DNA from 3 places in the Kinneretia aquatilis genome. Region 2 is predicted to be linked to each of the others. Evidence: predicted binding sites of a transcription regulator. Region 2 holds the regulator's gene; each other region holds the start of a gene.

Region 1 (6,285 bases), 2.4 Mb from region 2:
CGGCACCTATCTGGCCCTGATCCGGGCCATGGCGGTGGGCGAGCTGGTGCAGGTGTTCTACAGCCACAGCGAGCTGGTGCCGCGCACCCAAGCGCGCCTGGCCCGTACGCGCAACACCTTGCGCGAGCTGATCTGCCATGGCCTGGGTTCGCCGCAAGGCCAGGCGGCGCTGCAGCGCTTGCGCGCCGCCCATGCGCCGGTGCGGGCCGAAGCCGACGATTTCCGCTATGTGCTGGCGCTCTTCATGCTGGAGCCCCTGCGCTGGAACGCCGCCCACGGCGGCACGCCGCTGAGCGAGGCCGAGCAGACCCTGCTGCTGGATTTCTGGGCCCAGGTGGGCGAGGCCATGGGCATTCCCGAGGTCCGCCTGAGCCCGGCGCAGTGGCTGGACTTTCAGCAGCGTTACGAGGCGCGGCACTGGCGCTTCACGCCCGAGGGCCAGCGCCTGGCGTCCGCTTGTTTGCAGGAGGTGGTGACGCTGTCTTTGCCGCACGGCAGCCGGTCCTTGTTCCGGCAGCTGATGCGGGTCAGCATGGACCCGGCCTTGGCGGCGCTGCTGCAGCTGCCCGTCGCGGCAGGGCCGGTCGCCTGGGCCTTGCGCAGCTGGCTGCGCTGGACCACGCCCTGATCGGCCGAGCTGAGCCCGTCTGAATCGGGCGTTAGCTGAAGTAACGCTGGCGCAGCCGCGCGTAGCGGCCGTCGCGGCGCAGCTGATCGAGCGCCGCCTGCAGGGCGAGCACCACGCGATCGTCGCTGTCCGGATGCAGGCCGTACCAGTAGCTGCGGCGGGTGTCCAGCTCCAACACTGGGCGCAGGGTGCTGTAGTCCAGGCGCAGCTGCTTGAGGTGCCATGCGGCGGCCCAGTCGAGCAGCACGATCAGGTCCATGCGGCTGGCCAGCAGCTTGCGCAGATTGCTGCCGTCATCGAGCGCCAGCTCCAGCTCCTCGCCGGCGCGCAGGCCCTCGCTTTGTAGCTGGCGCGCGGCCGCCGATTCGCGCACCACGCCGACCTTGAGCCCGCGCAGCTGGGGCAGTTCGCGCAGGTCTTTCAAGTCCTTCAGGGCCGGAATGTCGCGGCGCTTGCTCAGGCTGTAGAGCATGATGCGGCGCTCGCTGATCGGGCCGACCCAGCGGTACTTGCCCTCGCGTTCGGGCAGGCGGGTCAGCGAGTAAAGAATGCTGTTGCTTTGTGCCGCGGCCGCTTGCACGGCACGCGGCCAGGGCTGGACCTGGATGTCCAGCTCCAGGCGTGCCTGAGCGGCCATCATGCGCAGGAGTTCGCTGCTGAAGCCGGCGGTCTGGCCCGCTTCGTCCTGGAAGTTCAGGGGCGGCAGGTGCTCGGTGAATGCTTGCAGAGGGGCTGAGGGCAGGGCGGCCATGGGCCGCGTCTGCGCGGCAGCGATGCCCAGGCCCAAGTAGACGCTCAGGCCGGCCAGCGTGCATTCACGACGGCGCATAGCGATCCAGCGGCAAAGCGAACAAGCGCCCCGAGGGGCGCAGCAACTGTCGACCCACGTCCCAGGCTCAATCAAGAAGAACTGCAAGGGCCGCAGTCTACGGTCGTCAGACCGCCGAGAAACTTACATCGGCGACGGCGTGCCGGCCATGCGGTCATATTTGACGAAGAACTGGCGCGCTTTAGCCACCAGCTGCGCTTCGGTCGGGTGGTCCACGGTTTCGTAGGCCACGATGTGCTTGGCGATCTGCGGGCGGTGCTTGTCGGCGTAGTGCTTGAAGTCGCTTTGTGCGGTGCTCGATCCGACCACCAGCACTTCCTCGATGCCCTTCAGCGCCTCGCAGACTTCACCAAAGAACTCATGCTCGCTGCGCACCGCGCTGCCGTGTTGCTTGGTGTGGTGGCTGTGGGCCTTGATCTTCTCGGCCTGCACATGCTCGGCGTCGAATTGCAGAACCTTGGCTTGCTGATGGTCGAGCCAGACGACGGCGTGGAAGGTGGTGGTGTGCGAGGTGGGTGTGGAGCTCATGCTTGCGGTCCTTGTGAATGAACGGGGTTTCGAGAAAAGAAAAGAAGGGGGTGAACAAAACGTCGAGCGGTACAGCGGTGCTTGCAGACCTTGGTGGCATTCCGGCGACCTGTCTGTCTGCTCGCGCACTGGGGGGGGCTGGTCGAGGCTGGTGGCCCTGGCGCAGCCGGGCATCCGCTGCTTCAGTGCAGATGGGGTTGCGCGCCTTCATGCTGGGCCTGGCACTGCAGGCAGCGCCGGCTGCTGGGGCTGGCCTGGAGGCGGGCGAACGCAATCGCCTCGCCGCAGTCCTGGCAAAGACCGAAGTCCTCGTGATCCAGGGCCCCCAGGGCGGCGATCAGCTCGCGCAGCGATTGCAGGGTCTGGTCGCTGCGCGCCAGATCGACTTCGCGGCTGGCATCCAGCGCCGGCTCACGCTGGCTGTTGCCATCGCCGTCCTGCAGCAAGGCTTCGCGCGCATGTTCGACCCGGCTCAGCGCGCCCAGCTGTTCGTCGAGTTCACGTTCCAGCTCGCGCTGCCGGCGCAGCAATTCCTCGCGCAGCTGTTGAATCTGGGTGGCGTTGAGGCGTGGCGTCATGGCGATCTCCTTGATGCCATCTTGGCAGCCTGGAGGCCGGCGGTGTTGACCTGGCTCAAGCCATGTGCAGGCGCCTGGCTTCGACCCCCGGGGCGGCCAGACTCCCCCAAAAGAGGGAGTCGCTGTGCGCATGGCATCTCGTACCATCGCGCCCGTTTGTAAAAAGTAGTAACGAGCCGAGGTGCGCGCGCGGGCCATCCGCTGCGGAGCCTTGTCAAGAACAACGACTCAACGAGGGAAACAATCCATGGTGAAACCATCTCGCATGGCCGAGCGCGTGACGCGCTGGGCTTTGGCGCCGGGCCTGGCGCTGGTGCTGACCGCCTGCGGTGGCGGTGGCAGTTCGGAACCCCCGGCGCCCCCGCCGGTGCCACCCACGCCGGTGCCCGAGACCTTGAGCATCACCGCCCCCACGGTCGGGGACATCGCCGAGCCCACCGCCTTCGGCAACAGCGCCGCCACAGTCAGCAAGCTTTCCTACAGCTGGGACTTCGGCGACGGCACGGCCGTCAGCACCGAGGCCGCGCCCAAGCACCAGTTTGCCAAGCCGGGCGACTATGAAGTGAAGCTGCGCGTCAGCAACGAGGCCGGCCAGTTCAAGGAAGTCAAGACCACCATCTCGGTCAACAACCAGGCGGCCGTGCGCGGCCTGGAGTGCACGGGCGCCCAGGAAACCGGCTGGTGCTGGCAGGCGCCGCGGCCGACCGGCCACGTGTACAAGTCGGTCACGTTCGCCAACGCCACCACCGGCTGGCGCGTGGGCGCATATGGCGAGATCTTCAAGACGGTCGATGCCGGCAAGAGCTGGACTCGCCAGCCCAGCGGCGTCAATGTCGATCTGTACGAAGTCGTGTTTGCCGATGACAAGACCGGCTGGGTCCGCGGGGCCAACAGCACCTTGCTGAGCACCACGGATGGCGGCAGCAGCTGGAAGCCTGCCGTGGCCCCATGGCAAGGTGACACTGATGTGCAGAGGCTTTCGGTTCTGCCCAAGGGCGGCTTGCTGTACAGCGACTACAACATCAACCACCTGAGCACCGACGCCGGCAAGAGCTGGACGTCCGGCAACGCCTACGGATTGGTGAGCACCGGTGGCGAAGCTTTCCTGAGCATCAACTCGGACACGGTGTCCCGCTACAGCAACCTCAAGGCCGCGCCGGTGGCGGTGCTGCAGTTGAAGGATGTGGATGGTTCCAGCCTGAACGGGTACAACAGCTCCATCAATGTGGTGGGCGAGAAGACCGTCCTGGTCCATGCCCGCGACTGGGGACGCTACGACTACACGACCTACAGGTACGTCTATCGTTCGGGCCTGTGGCGCAGCGACGATGCCGGCCAGACCTGGACGCGTCAGGCTGCCACCGGTCTCGAAAGTTCGACCGACTCGCTGCAGGTTCGGGCTCTGGATGCCAGTGCCACCAAGTTGATCGCACAGTCCGGCCTTCGTCTCTTCCGTTCCGAAGACGGTGGAGCCAGCTGGGCCGCCGCCACACCCGGCACGCTGTACTCGTTGCGCAATCTGACCGTTGTCGGATCGAAGGTGTACGCCATGATGGCCGGCGTTCCCATGGTCAGCGAGGACCTTGGCCGCAATTGGAAGTCGCTGTCGCTGCCTGCCAGCCTCAAGAACATCGGCCTCTACAACTCGACCGAGCTTCGTTTGGTGGGTGCGGCCTTGATGTTGATCGATGCGCAGCTGGGCTCTTACATCAGCCTCGATGAGGGTGTCACCTGGGAAGTGCTGCGCCCCGGTGACAGCAGTTCCAGCGGTTCGCCGCATTCGGTGGCCTTCCGCGATGCCAAGAATGGCGCCATGGTCAATGTCCGAGGCGAGCTGTATCTGAGCGCCGACGGCGGCAAGACCTGGAAGCTGAAACGCAACGACCTGGCCGCCAATTTCAATCCCTATGCCTACGGCCGTTTGCAGTTCACCAGCGCCAAGACCGGCTACCTGCTGAGTCTGGATCGCCGTCTCTACAAGACCACCGACGCGGGCGAGACCTGGAGCTCGAGTCTTGGAAGCACCCTGTGGTCGATCATGGCCTTCACGGATGACAGCAAGGGCTGGACCCGGTCCGATGACGGCAAGTTCTGGATCACGCGCGATGGCAGCAACAGTTTTGCGCCCATGGCCTCGCCCAGCTTCGCGCCCAACGATGTGCGCGTCGAAGGTGAGAGTGCCCTGATCGCGGTGGGGGCGAGCGGCGGCATTGCCCAGAGCAGCGATGGTGGCAAGACCTGGTCGCAGCGCTACACCGGTATTGGTGAGTCGCTGTACAAGATCTACACCTTGGACGCCAAGACCTACTGGGCCATCGGTGCCGCTGGCACCGTGCTGCGCTCCGACGACGCCGGCGTGAGCTGGACCAAGCAACTGGTGCCTGTGCCTTCGCAAGCCGGCCTGCTCGACATCCAGTTCCTGGATGCAAAGAACGGCTGGATCGTCGGTGAGCAAGGCACCATCCTGGTGACCCGCGACGGTGGCAAGACCTGGACCCCGCAGGCCTCGGGCACGCGCAAGTCGCTGTTCTCGGTGCAGATCTTGGACATCCGAACCGGCTGGATCGTCGGCGCCGAAGGCACCTTGCTGGCCACCGGATCGGGCGGCAACTGAGCTTGGATGGTTGAGCCGGCTCCACGGAGCTGAAGGCCGAGGCGCTGCAAGGCGCCTCGGCCTTTCTTGTTTCTGGAGGCCGCCTGCGGCTCGCCGCCACGGGCATGGGAAAATCTGCGACTTCCGCAGTCTTTGGCACGGGTCTGTCCGGCCCTCAAACCCCATGTCTTTTTCTTCTTCTTCGTCCTCCTCTTCCGTCACGCCCCAGTACACCGTCAGCGATTTCGATTTCGAACTGCCGCCCGAGCTGATCGCCCAGCATCCGGCGGCCGAGCGCAGCGGTTCGCGCCTGCTTGATGGCCGCAGCGATGTGCCGGTGGACCGCGTGTTTCGCGAGCTGCCCGATCTGCTCAACCCCGGCGACCTGCTGGTCTTCAACAACACCAAGGTGATCAAGGCCCGCATGTACGGCGCCAAGGCGACCGGTGGCTCGGTCGAGGCGCTGATCGAACGGGTGCTGCCCGGCACGCAGGAGGTCTGGGCCCATGTGCGGGCCAGCAAATCGCCCAAGCCGGGCAGCTGGATCCGCTTCAACGAAGCGTTTGATGCCGAGGTGCTGGGCCGCTGCGGCCCCGACGGCGGCATGTTCCATCTGCGCTTTCCCAGCGACCCCTTTGCCCTGCTGGAACAGCATGGCCATGTGCCGCTGCCGCCTTACATCGAGCATGCCGACGAGGCCGACGATGTGCGCCGCTACCAGACCGTGTTCGCCCGTGAGCCCGGCGCGGTGGCCGCGCCGACCGCCGCCCTGCATTTCGACGAAGCCCTGCTGGCCCGCATGAGCGAGCGCGGCATCGCCTCGGCCCATGTCACCTTGCACGTGGGCGCCGGCACCTTCCAGCCCGTGCGCGTCGAGCACTTGAGCGAGCACAAGATGCACAGCGAATGGTTCGAGGTGCCGGCTGAGACGGTGGCCGCCGTGGCCGCCTGCCGGGCCCGCGGCGGCCGGGTGGTGGCTGTGGGCACGACCACGCTGCGCGCGCTGGAGTCAGCCGCCCAGGGCGGCGAGCTGGTGGCCGGGGCGCGCGAGACCGAGATCTTCATCACGCCTGGCTTCCCCTTCCGCGTGGTCGACAGCCTGGTCACCAACTTCCACTTGCCCAAGAGC
Region 2 (6,285 bases):
TGCAGGTGCTTGGCACCTCGCTGAAGTAGTAAGCAAGAAGGAGTCCGCAATGGATATCAATAGCTTGAGAACGGCGGTGACCCTGCTGTCACTGCTGGTGTTCCTGGTGATCGTGGTCTGGACCTACTCCAGCCGCAACAAGGCGCACTTTGACGAATTGGCCGGCATGGCCTTGCAAGACGAAGCCGATGGGAGGCCTCAATGAGTGATTTTTTCTCTGACGGTTGGTCCATGTTCGTGGCCGGCGTGACGGTGGCTGGCCTGGTGTTCTGCATCGTCTTGCTGCTGGTCGCCGCTCGCCACCGCGTCATGGCCAGTGACAACAGCACGGGTCATGTGTGGGACGAAGACCTGCGCGAGATGAACAACCCCTTGCCTCGTTGGTGGGCGATTCTGTTCGTGCTGACGGTGGTGTTCGCCGGCATCTATCTGGCGGCCTACCCCGGCCTCGGCGCGAACAAGGGCTCGTTGGGCTGGAGCAGCGCGGGTCAGTACGAGAAAGAGCAGGCCGATGCCCACAAGGCCATGAGCGCGCTGTACGCCAAGTTCAACGGCAAGCCGGTGGAGCAGCTGGCCCAGAACCCGGAAGCCATGGCCATCGGTGAGCGCCTGTTCGCCAACAACTGCGCCGGTTGCCACGGCTCGGACGCCAAGGGCAGCAAGGGCTTCCCCAACCTGACCGACAGCGACTGGCTCTACGGCGGTTCGCACGAGACCATCGTGCAAACCATCAGCAACGGCCGCAACGGCGTCATGCCGCCCATGGCTGCCGCCGTTGGCGCGGCCGAGGACGTGCGCAATCTGGCCAATTATGTGCTGAGCCTCTCGGGCAGCGCCCACAACTCGATCGCCGCGCAAAAGGGCAAGGAGAAGTTCGGTGCCTGCGCTGCCTGCCACGGCGCCGATGGCAAAGGCAACCAAGCCCTGGGTGCGCCCAACCTGACCGACAAGATCTGGCTGCATGGCTGGGGTGAAGATGCGGTCATGGCCATGATCAACAATGGCAAAAACAATCTGATGCCAGCCCAGTCGACCCGTCTGAGTGCCGAACAGATCCAGGTGCTTGGTGCCTATGTCTGGAGCCTGTCCAACAACAAAACTGTGGCCACGGCCCCTTGAGTGATCGACCATGACTGAAGCCCGGGCAGTACCGCCGGCGCCCCGCGTCGGACCGGCCATCGCTCCTGCGCCAGCCGCCAAGCCGGCGGATGGCGAGGATGCGGTGGTAGAAATCGTCTCGCTCTACGCAGCGCAGAAGAAGATCTACCCCCGTGCCGTGTCCGGCCTCTTCGCCTCCTGGCGTTGGGCGCTGGTCTGGTTCACGCAGATCCTGTTTTACGGTCTGCCCTGGCTGCTTTGGAACGACCGGCAGGCGGTGCTCTTCGAGCTCGCCAGCCGGCGTTTTTACATTTTTGGCCTGGTCCTGTACCCGCAGGATTTCATTTACCTGACCGGGCTGCTGCTGATCTCGGCCTATGCCCTGTTCCTGTTCACTGCCGTGGCCGGGCGGCTGTGGTGCGGCTATGCCTGCCCGCAGACGGTCTACACCGAAATTTTCTTGTGGATCGAGCGGCAGTTCGAGGGTGACCGCCAGGCGCGCATGAAGCTGGATGCCTCGCCTTGGGGTTTCAACAAGCTGTGGCGCAAGGGCGGCAAGCAACTGGTGTGGATCGCCGTCGCGCTCTGGACTGGCTTCACTTTTGTCGGCTATTTCACCCCGATCAAGTCCTTGTGGGCTGAGGCGTTCACTCTCAGCTTTGGCCCTTGGGAATGGTTCTGGGTGCTGTTCTACGCCTTTGCGACCTACGGCTTCGCGGGCTTCATGCGTGAGCAGGTCTGCAAATACATGTGTCCCTACGCGCGCTTCCAGAGCGCCATGTTCGACAAGGACACATTGATCATCAGCTACGACGCCGAGCGCGGCGAACCGCGCGGCTCCCGCAGCAAGAAGGCCTGCGTGGACGAAGTCAAGGCCGCGGGACTGGGGTCGTGCATCGACTGCACCCTGTGTGTCCAGGTTTGCCCCACAGGCATCGACATCCGCAAGGGCTTGCAGTACGAGTGCATCGGTTGTGCCGCCTGCATCGACGTCTGTGATGGCGTCATGGACAAGATGAACTACCCGCGTGGCCTGATCCGCTACGACACGCAAAACGGCTTGCAGCAACACCTGAGCCCGGCGCAAAAGCTGCGCCGCTTGTTCCGCCCGCGTGTGGTGATCTACACCGTGGTCTTGTTCGTGTTGTGCACTGCCTTGCTGGCCAGCCTCTTGTTCCTGCGCAGCCCCGTCAAGCTCGATGTGGTGCGTGACCGTGGTGTGCTGGCCCGCGTGGTGGAAGATGGCTATGTCGAGAACCTCTACCGATTGCAGGTCATGAACGCCACCGAACAGAATCACCGTTATCAGGTGACGGTCATCGGCATGGAGGGCATCAAACTGGAGCAGGTGGCTGAGCTCAGTGTTGCACCGGCCGAGGCGCGCTGGCTGACGCTGTCGGTGCGGGTGCCGCCCGAGACAGCGGCCCGCGCGGCGCAGGATCGCAAGGGCTCGCACGCGATCGAGTTCCAGCTGCGCAGCCTCGACGGCGCCAGCAGCGGTGCGACCGTCGTGCATGAAAAATCAACCTTCATCGTGCCGCGCTGAACCAAGCTTGGCCCACACACACAGGAGACGAGACGCATGAGCCAGAATTTCAAGCCCGAAAATGGCACGGCGGCCCCCAAGGCCGCTGGCTGGTGGCGCACGCCGATGATGTGGCTGGTGGTTGGCGGCCCGGCGCTGGTGATTGTGGCCAGCTTCATCACTCTGAGCTTGGCCATCAACAATCCCGACCCCGTGCTGGAGGACAAGGTGGTGGCCAACAAGGCCAGCGGTAGCAAGGCCCTGGTTCCTGCGCGTGAAGCGCGCAACCATGCAGCCACTGGCGGGCAGTGATCATGGACGCGGCTGATCCGTCCGCATCGGCAGTTCCCAAGCAAAGCAGCCGCTGGGCCATGGCAGTGGCTTGGCCATCCTTTTTCATGGCCGGGGTGATGGAGGCTCTGGTGTTTGCGGTCGTCGACCCCAGTGATCTGAGCTGGTTTGGCGCCGAGCGCCTGGATTGGTCGCGTCAGGCGGTCTATACCGTCAGCTTCATGATCTTTTGGTTGGTCATCAGCCTGGCAGCCAGTGTCAGCGTCATGCTGGCCACCTTGCCTGATTTGCCCGAGGACGCCCACCCGCGCGGCTGGCCGCGTTGATCCCGCAATGCGATTCGCCCGCCCGGCGTGGTGGCGCCAAACAAAAAGGCCTTCGTTCACACGAAGGCCTTTTTGTTTCACTGCGCCGCCCGTGCCGCGGGCGCGTTGATCTCAGCAGTTGCTGTTGTTGACCAGCTTTTGCAGGCCGGCCTGGTCGAGGATGCGCAGGTGCCGTTGCTTCACCTCCAGCAGGCCTTCTTCCTGGAACTTGGAAAAGGTGCGGCTGACGGTCTCCAGCTTCAGGCCCAGATAGCTGCCAATTTCCTCGCGCGTCATGCGCAGCACCAGGGCGGCGGCGGAGAAGCCGCGGGCTTGCAGACGCTGGGTCAAGTTGAGCAGGAAGGCGGCCAGGCGTTCTTCGGCCCGCATGCTGCCTAGCAGCAGCATCACGCCGTGGTCGCGCACGATCTCGCGGCTCATGATCTTGTGGAACTGGCGCTGCAGATCGGTGAACTCGCGCGACAGCTCTTCGAGCTGTTCGAAGGGGATCACGCAGACCTGGGAGTCTTCCAGCGCAACAGCGTCGCAGCTGTGGCGGTCGGTGCTGATGCCGTCCAGGCCCAGCAACTCGCCGGCCATCTGGAAACCGGTCACCTGGTCGCGGCCGTCTTCCGAAGACACGCAGGTCTTGAAGAAACCGGTGCGCACCGCGTAGAGCGACTGAAACTCGTCACCGCTGCGGAACAGGGTGTCGCCGCGGGCCACGCTGCGGCGGGTGGCCACCAGCTGGTCCAGCTGATCCAGGTCGCCGGAGGACAGGCCCACCGGCAGGCACAGCTCGCGCAAATTGCAGCTGGAGCAGGCGACCTTCAGCGGCTCAAACTTGATAGGGACGGTGGCATTCATCGTGTGCTTTTTAAGGGATTCGCAGGCAGCAGGCGGAGCAGACTGGGGCTGCGGGACTTCCAGATTTTTCACGGACATGAGCATGATGCACCTCAAACATGGGTGCATTGTTGGGTCGACAATGCGCGCCGAGCTTGATCCTTGTCAAGTCGGCTCGCCAAAGCCTTGGCAAAGTGCGGCCCATGGTACAGAACATTCAAGACCGAGGCCCTCGGCAACCTGAGACAAAGCCTGCTAGCGGCGCTGCGGCGGGTGCGCCCGCAGCCGCACAAATCAACGAAGCGCTCTTGCGACGCTTCGATGTATCCGGGCCTCGCTACACCTCGTACCCCACGGCCGATCGCTTCGTCGAAGCCTTCACCATCGAGCAATACCAGCAGGCGCTGGCGCAACGCGCGGGCGGTTCGCAGGTGGGCGGCAACACGCCGCTGTCGCTCTATGTTCACATTCCGTTCTGCGAGTCGGTCTGCTATTACTGCGCCTGCAACAAGGTCATCACCAAGCACCATGATCGTGCCACCGAGTACCTGCAGGCCTTGGTGACCGAGATGGACCTGACCCTGGAGCACCTGGGCCGGGGCGCGGCGGTCTCGCAGCTGCATTTGGGTGGCGGTTCTCCGACCTTCCTGAGCGACGCGGAGTTGAGCCAGCTGATGCAGGCCATGCTGGAGCGCTTCCGCCTGGCGCCGGGCGCCGAGGTGTCGATTGAAGTGGATCCGCGCACGGTCAGCGTCGAGCGCCTGGCCCATCTGCGTCAGCTGGGCTTCAACCGTCTGAGCTTTGGCGTGCAGGACTTTGACCCCGAGGTACAGAAGGCCGTGCATCGCCAGCAGAGCTACGAAAGTGTTGAGGCCTTGATGGTCTCTGCCCGCTCGCTGGGATTTGAATCCACCAATGTGGACCTGATCTACGGTCTGCCGCTGCAAACACCCGAGTCCTTTGCTCGCACCATCGAGCAGGTGGGGGCGCTCAAGCCCGACCGCATCGCGCTTTACGGCTATGCCCATCTGCCGCAGCGTTTCAAGCCGCAGCGCCGCATCAATGAGGCTGAGCTGCCGGTGGCGGGCGACAAGATCACCATGCTGGCCGCGGCCATCAGCGGCTTTGAGCGCCATGGCTACAGCTATATCGGCATGGACCACTTTGCCTTGGCCAGTGACTCCCTGGCCGTGGCCAAGCGCCAGGGGCGGCTGCATCGCAATTTCCAGGGTTACAGCACCCAGCCGGACTGCGACCTGATTGCGCTCGGCGTCTCGGCCATCGGCCGGGTGGGCGCCAGCTACAGCCAGAACGCCAAGACCCTGGACGAGTACTACGACGCGCTGAATCAGGGCCAGTTGCCCATCCAGCGCGGCCTGGCCCTCACGCGGGACGACATCGCCCGGCGTGCCGTCATCATGGCCTTGATGTGCCAGGGGCGGCTGGAGTTCGAGTCCATCGAGTTGGCGCATCTGCTCAGCTTTGAGCAGTACTTCAAGCCCGAGATGGAGCGCATCCGCGAGCTGGCCGAGCAAGGCCTGGTCGTGTTGGAGCCGGGGGCCATCCAGGTCACGCCCATGGGCTGGTATTTCGTGCGCGCAGTTGCTATGGTGTTTGACCGATACCTGCAAGCCGATCGCAGCCGTGAGCGCTTCTCCCGCATCATCTGATCCCCATGCTTGACGCCAGCCTGGCCGCGTCCGCCGCCTTGATGGGGCTGGCGGGCACGCCGCACTGCCTGGCCATGTGCGGCGCCACCTGTGCCGCGGCGGGGGCGCGCTCGCCGCTCGCGTTCCAGTTCGGCCGCCTGCTGGGCTATAGCCTGGCCGGGGCCGTGGCGGCCGCCAGCATGCAGCTGCTCAGCCAGATGGGCCAGGCCACGGCCCTGCTGCGGCCTTTCTGGGTGCTCATTCACGTGGCGGCTTTTCTGCTCGGCATGTCCTTGCTATGGCGGGGGCGCCAGCCGGCCTGGATGGAGCGCTTGGGTCAGGATGTGGCGCGCCAGGTCGAAGTGCCTGTGGCCGGTTTGCGGCAAGGTGGCTTGGCTTTGGCTGGCCCCAAGCGCGCGGCCCGGGCAGGCCTGGCCGGCTTGGCCTGGGTGGCCTGGCCTTGTGGTCTTTTGCAGTCGGCACTGCTGCTCTCGGCCCTGGCCTCGGGGCCGGCGCAGGGTGGGGCGGTGATGGCCAGTTTTGCCCTGAGCTCGGGTGCCGGTCTGGCGCT
Region 3 (6,285 bases), on a different contig from region 2:
TGTGGTCGATGCGGCCCAGCATCTCCGCCGCATCGCGGTGAAAACGCCGGCCTTTGTCCCAGGCCCCGAGCGCGTAGTGGATCTGGCCCAGGCCGATGCGCGCCGCCACGCCGGCCGGCAGGTCGCCGGCCAGGTTGGCCAGGTCCAGGGTGCGCGACCATTGCTCGCTGGCTTCGAAATACTCGCCGCGCTGGTAGGCCACGCGGCCCAGGGCCTCGTGCAAGCGGGCGGCTTGCAGGGTCAGGTGGGCCTGAGCCGCCTCTTCCAGGCCGGCGCTGAGGGCGCTTTGCTGCTCCAGCGCCGCGCCCATGCGTTCGGCCAGGTAGAACTGGGCATAGAGACCATCCAGGGCCAGCTCCAGTGCACCGGCGCTGCGGGCTTGCTGGATCAGTTGTGTGTAGGCCGGCAGGGCCAGACGCGGGTGGCGCGCCGCCACCCGATCGAGGCGCTGCAGCGGTGGCGGCACGGCCAGGCAGGGGTAGCTTGGGGCCGCGGGCGGTACGGCTGAGGGCGCGGCGCAGGCGTTGGGCAAGGGCAGCTCACTTTCCAGGGGGCCGGGGGTGAGCCGGGGCGGCACCCCATGGCGGCAAGGATAGCAGTGCGCCGGTGGCGGGGCGCTTCGGGTTGATCCGGGCGCAGCCCTGGCGCCACAGGGATGGACAGCGCGCTCAGAACAGGCTGAGGTTTTCTTCCCGGCTCCGTGGCGTGGCGGGCTCGGTCTGGCTTGCGCCCGCGGCCGCGGCCGCCCGCTTGGTCTGGCGCGGGCCGGTGGCGGCGCTGCTCACACCGGGCCGGCTCAAATTGCCCACGCGCACACCCAGCAGGCGGATGCGCTTGCCCAGATCCACCCGCTTGAGGCAGGCCCCGGCCGCGCGGCGTATCGCTTGTGCGTCTTGCGTCGGCAGGTCCACGGTCAGGTCGCGGGTGACAGTGTGAAAGCCCTCGAAGCGCAGCTTGATGCCGATGGTGCGCCCGAGGTAGCCCTTGCGCTGCAGATCGCTGGCCAGCTGTTCGCACAGGCGGGTGAAGATGGCGCCCAGGGCGGCGCGGTCGTGCACGGCATGGAGATCGCGCTCGAAGGTGGTTTCGCGGCTGATGGACACCGGCTCGCTGTGCGTGACCACGGGCCGCGAGTCGCGGCCATGGGCGGCCTCGTGCAGCCAGGCGCCAAAGCTCTTGCCGAACTGGGCGATCAGCATCGCCGGCTCGGCCGCGGCCAACTGGCCCACGGTCTCCAGGCCCAGGGCCTGCAGTTTGGCGCCGGCCTTGGGGCCGATGCCGTTGATCTTGCGCACGCCCAGCGGCCAGATGCGGGTCTGTAGGTCATCGGGCGCCAGCAGCAAGGTGATGCCGTCGGGCTTGTCCATCTCGGAGGCGATCTTGGACAGCAGCTTGTTGGGCGTGATGCCGATGGAGCAAGTCAGGCCGGTGGCGCGAAGCACCGAGTTCTTGATCTCGCGTGCCACCGCCCGCACGCCGCCCAGGGGGTCAAAGCCCACCGGCTCGCGGATGCCGGGCACCTCGCCCAGGTCGATGTAGATCTCGTCGATGCCGCGGTCCTCGATCACCGGCGCGATTTCGGCCACCGCTGCCTTGAACAGGCGCGAGTAATGCCGGTAGGCCTCGAAATCGGTGGGCAGCAGGATGGCATCGGGCGCCCTCAGGGCGGCCTTCATCATGCCCATGCCCGAGAACACGCCCAGGTCGCGCGCCGCGTAGGTGGAGGTGGTGATGACGCCGCGGCCGGTGTAGTCGCGCAGGCGTGAATACTCGCGCGTGCCATCGGCCAAGGTGCGCGGCTCGTGCATGCGGCGCCCGCCGATCACCACGGCCTGGCCTTTCAGATCGGGGTAGCGCAACAGCTCGACCGAGGCATAAAAGGCGTCCATGTCCAGATGCGCGATCAGGCGATCGGGCAGGGCCGTGGAGGACGTTTCGAGGCGCTCGGACATGGCCGCCATTGTGGCGCGGCCTGCTGACAAGCGCTGTCAGTGGGCTGGTTTTTTATCCAGCTTTTCTTCAGGCGCTTGGTTCAGCTGCAACCCTGGCTGCCGCAGGAGCTGATGCCGCTGGCTTCGGTGGCCAGGGGCTGGGCGATGGCACCGCTGAGCGGGTCGTAGCCGACCTGGCTCATGTGGAAGACCAGGGCCGCGTCCATCATGTCGGCGTGGGCCGGAAACCAGTTCACCAGCTCGGGCAGCAGATTGCGCATGGGTTCCAGGTCGGCATGGGCATGGGTGTGGGCCAGCACCTGGCGCATCACGTCCAGCACCATGGCGTGCTGCTTGCTGTGGCAGTTGTCGGCGGCAAAGCCGGTGGCCGCCATCCAGCCCTCTTCCATGGCGAAATGCGCCTCGGTATGGCTCAGCAGGCGTGCATACAGGGGCAGGGGATCGGGCTCGGGCTGGGCCAGGGCTTCGCCCAGCTCATTGAGCAGGGCGACGAACTCCTGGTGGGTCTGATCGATCTGGGGCTGGTTCAGGACCAGGGCGTCGGTCCATGCAAGGGTGGTGCTCATAGGAGCGCAAGGGTAGCGCATTTGCCTGCGCGCCGGGCATGGCCGCGGCGCCCGTTTGGGCCGGGCTTGTGGCAGATCAAGTGCGAGCGGCGTATGGCCTGGCTTGCACATCGCCCGTTTTCCGGCTTGTCCTGATCCGTTCGGATCATGCGTCGATGGCGATTGTGAAGATGGCCGGCAGAGCCCGCCCTGCTCGGGCTTTCGGGGCCCGGCCAGGCGCCAAGAATGCGCCTCTACTAGCCAACGCCAAGAAGCGGACCCTCTCCAGCCATCCCAGCCAGAGACGGAATCGCTCACACGCAGACACGGCCTCACCCGAGCGCCGGTGCTTGCAGGCCAGCCATGAACGAGGGAATGCACATCATGATCGACCGCTCCATCGAGCCGGAGGCGCTGCGGCGCCCCACGCTGGATTTCTTTCGCCACCACGGCGTCTGGGCCCTGGGCGTGCGCCTGTTCCGGCGCCTGAGCTTCCGGCTCAAGGCCGCTTGCATCAGCCTGGCCTTCGGCCTGCCCATCCTGCTGCTGAGCCTGAGTTTCTGGCAGGCGCAGCAGGAGGCGCTGGAGACTGTGCGCAAGGAGCGCGCCGGCGTGCGCCTGATGGCCCAGGCCCAGCCCCTGCTGCTGAGCCTGCTGGAGGTGCGCAACGCCACGCGCGCCCTGCTGGGCGGCCACCCGCCGGCCGAGGCCGATCTGGCCAGCGGCCGGCGCCGTGTCGATGAGGCTCTCGCCCGCTTGGCGCAAGGCAGCCGGGAGGACTTGGCGGCCCTGGGCCTGGCGCCTCGCCTCCAGGCTTTGCAGACGGCCTGGGCGCAGACAGCGCAGGCACCACAGGGCGTGGATGAGCAGGGGCGCACGGTGTTTGGCCCGGTGGCGGCCGCGGTGGTCGAGCTGCTGCAAGGCATCGGCGACAACTCGCGCCTGGTGCTCGATGCCGAGCTGGACGGCTTCTACCTGGTCGATGCCCTGGTGCTCAATCTGCCGCGCCTGGCCGATGACCTGGGCCAGCTCTGGGGCTGGTCGACCTTCGGCCTGGCCAAGGGCTTTTACACGCCCGAGCAATTGCGCCGTTATGCCGTCTGGGATGCTGGCGTGCAGAACGGCCTGCAGGCCGTGCGCAGCGATCTGCAGCGTGCCGCGCGCGCCCGGCCTTCGCTCAAGCAGGCGGTGCCGGTCGAGGCCCTCGACGCCGTGGCGGCCTACCGCAGCGAGGTCGGCGACCCCACCCGTTTGCTGGGCACGCGCACGGCCGAGCAGGCCTATCGCCAGGGCCATGCCGCCTTGCAGCAGGCCCTGGGCCTGGCCGAGCAGGGCTTGCGGGCCCTGGATGGCCTGCTGGCCGAGCGCGAGACGCATCTCCTGACCCTGCGCCTGTGGCTGGGCGTGGCCACGCTGTTCTGCCTGGCCCTGGCGGCCTACCTCTTTCACTGCTTTTTCCTGGTCATGGACGGCGGGCTCAAGGAGCTGCGCCGCCACATGCTGGCCATGACGGCCGGTGATCTGCGCACCCGCCCCGAGCCCTGGGGCTGCGACGAGGCCGCGCGCCTGATGCACACCTTGCACGATATGCAGGCCTCGCTCTGCCACATCGTCGCCGGCGTGCGCGATGGTTCGGGCGCTATCTTGCAGGCCAGCGCCGATATGGCCCAGGGCGCGGTGGAGCTGGCGCGGCGCACCGAGCAAAGCGCCGCCAGCTTGCAGACTTCCGCCTCGGCCATGGAGCAGATCGCCGTCACCGTGCGGCAGACGGCCGAACACGCGGGCGATGCCGCCGGCATGGCCACCGGCAATGCCGATCTGGCCCAGCAGGGCAGCGCCCAGGTGCAGCGCCTGCGGCACAGCATCGCCGGCATCGAGCAGGCCTCGGGCCGCATGGCCGACATCACCGGCCTGATCGACAGCCTGGCCTTTCAGACCAACATCCTGGCCCTCAATGCTGCGGTGGAGGCCGCGCGGGCGGGCGAGGAGGGGCGCGGCTTCGCTGTGGTGGCGGCCGAGGTGCGGGCCCTGGCGCAACGCTCGGCCCTAGCCTCGAAAGAGATCCGCAGCCTGATCTCGGCCAATCTGGAACGGGTGCAGGCCGGCGGCGAGCAGGTGGGCGAGGTCGAGGCCACCATGGCCCGCATTGCCCGCAGTGCCGCGGCCATGAACCAGCTGCTGGCCGAGATCGCCAGCGGCGCGGCTCAGCAGCGCGAGGGCGTGGCCCAGGTCGGCGCCTCGGTGCAGGAGCTGGACGGACTGACCCAGCGCAATGTCGCCCTGGTCGAGCGCAGCGTGGCCTCGGCCCAGGCGCTGCAGCAGGAATCGGGCGAGCTGGTGGCCGGGGTGGAGCGTTTCAAGCTGCCCGAGGGCGAGCTCTTGGCGGCCTGAGTTGCGAGAGCGCTCCGCTCAAGGCCGTTCGGCCCAGCTGTCCACTGCGATGTCAAAGCGCAGATTCATGCCCTTGCCAAGGGTGTCCACCTTGAGGGTGCCGGCCACGTTCTGGGCCAGGCTGCGGCCGCGCGCGTCGGTCTGGTAGCGCGAGCTGACGTCCAGCTGGATCACCATCACGAAGCGGCCCTGGATGTCGATGCGGTGTGGGCGTCCGGTCTCGGGGTCGACCCAGGCGCGCAGCAGCACCTTGCGGGTGAAGCTCTTGTCCTCGGCCTCGAACAGGGTCCAGCTTTGGCCGTCGAGCGCGACACCCTCGCTGCGGCGCACCGGGGTGTCGGGGCTGAGCCAGTCCTGGCCGCGGCCCAGGGTCTCGCTGATCTGCTGGTTCTGGTTCTCGCGCTCGGCGTCGCCCGGCGCCAGCGGCGGCTCGGCGGCGGTGATGCGGTAGATGGGCTTGCTGCCCTCCCAATGGTCGAGCTTGCGGCGGGTCAGTGTGGTGTCGGTGTAGTTGCTGGTGGCTTCGATGCGGGTGCTCGATTCATCGGGCACCACCTGCTTTTGCGCTTCCAGATGGGCCAGGGTCTTGAGCCACAGCGGGTCGGCCGCCTGGGCCTCGAGCGGCAGCAAGGGCAGGGCAGCCAGGGACAGGAGGAGCAGGAACTTGCGGCGCATGGCAGCTTTCGAGGCAGGAAAGCCGTGGATTCTGCCGAGCAGGCGCCACACTCCCGGGCCCCGGGGGCGAAGTAGCAGCTTCAGCGCCCCGCGGTAGCAGCTTGCCTGGCCGGAGATCGGGCCAGACCTCCAGAGTAGCCGTTCAAATCAGGCGGGCGCGGTGGCGGGCCACCTGCGACCGCACCTGGGCCGGCGCCGTGCCGCCGAGGATGTTGCGGGCGTTCAGCGAGCCGCGCAGGCTCAGCACCTCGAACACATCGTCACCGATGCGGGCATCGAACTTCTGCAGCTCTTGCAAGGGCAGCTGGGACAGATCGACGCCGCTGGCGATGGCGGTCTTGACCGCGTGGGCGACGATCTCGTGCGCGTCACGGAAGGCCAGGCCCTTCTTGACCAGGTAGTCGGCCAGGTCGGTGGCGGTGGCATAGCCCTTGAGCGCCGCGCGCTCCATGGCTTCCGGCTTGACCGTGATGCCGCCGGCCATCTCGGCAAAGATGCGCAGCGTATCTTTCAAGGTGTCCACCGTGTCGAACAGCGGTTCCTTGTCTTCCTGGTTGTCCTTGTTGTAGGCCAGGGGCTGGCCCTTCATCAGGGTGATCAGGCCCATCAGATGGCCGACGACGCGGCCGGTCTTGCCGCGCGCCAGCTCCGGCACATCGGGGTTTTTCTTCTGCGGCATGATCGATGAGCCGGTGCAGAAACGGTCGGCGATGTCGATGAAA

What was found. The regulator FNR, encoded in region 2, switches genes on or off when oxygen is low (the NO sensors DNR and NnrR bind a similar motif). The targets are predictions, from matches to a motif close to TTGATNNNNATCAA.
Region 1: C1O66_RS17035 (TraR/DksA family transcriptional regulator) is a predicted target of FNR. The motif match lies at 2,609-2,622, and genes of this name have one in related genera.
Region 3: C1O66_RS20275 (hemerythrin domain-containing protein) is a predicted target of FNR. The motif match lies at 2,585-2,598, and genes of this name have one in related genera.

Annotation. Positions count from the first base shown of each region.
Region 1 covers NZ_POSP01000003.1:3,232,542-3,238,826, forward strand. The annotation lists gene C1O66_RS17020 (oxygenase MpaB family protein) at 1-628, shown strand, start outside; gene C1O66_RS17025 (substrate-binding periplasmic protein) at 660-1,457, opposite strand; gene C1O66_RS17030 (hypothetical protein) at 1,581-1,985, opposite strand; gene C1O66_RS17035 (TraR/DksA family transcriptional regulator) at 2,168-2,563, opposite strand; gene C1O66_RS17040 (YCF48-related protein) at 2,811-5,177, shown strand; gene queA (tRNA preQ1(34) S-adenosylmethionine ribosyltransferase-isomerase QueA) at 5,341-6,285, shown strand, end outside.
Region 2 covers NZ_POSP01000003.1:798,740-805,024, reverse strand. The annotation lists gene ccoO (cytochrome-c oxidase, cbb3-type subunit II) at 1-29, shown strand, start outside; gene C1O66_RS06755 (cbb3-type cytochrome oxidase subunit 3) at 50-205, shown strand; gene ccoP (cytochrome-c oxidase, cbb3-type subunit III) at 202-1,119, shown strand; gene ccoG (cytochrome c oxidase accessory protein CcoG) at 1,130-2,644, shown strand; gene C1O66_RS06740 (hypothetical protein) at 2,681-2,935, shown strand; gene C1O66_RS06735 (hypothetical protein) at 2,995-3,240, shown strand; gene fnr (fumarate/nitrate reduction transcriptional regulator Fnr) at 3,352-4,086, opposite strand; gene hemN (oxygen-independent coproporphyrinogen III oxidase) at 4,269-5,735, shown strand; gene C1O66_RS06720 (sulfite exporter TauE/SafE family protein) at 5,741-6,285, shown strand, end outside.
Region 3 covers NZ_POSP01000004.1:130,857-137,141, forward strand. The annotation lists gene C1O66_RS20265 (sensor histidine kinase) at 1-532, opposite strand, end outside; gene dinB (DNA polymerase IV) at 669-1,952, opposite strand; gene C1O66_RS20275 (hemerythrin domain-containing protein) at 2,033-2,518, opposite strand; gene C1O66_RS20280 (methyl-accepting chemotaxis protein) at 2,882-4,888, shown strand; gene C1O66_RS20285 (hypothetical protein) at 4,907-5,563, opposite strand; gene argH (argininosuccinate lyase) at 5,706-6,285, opposite strand, start outside.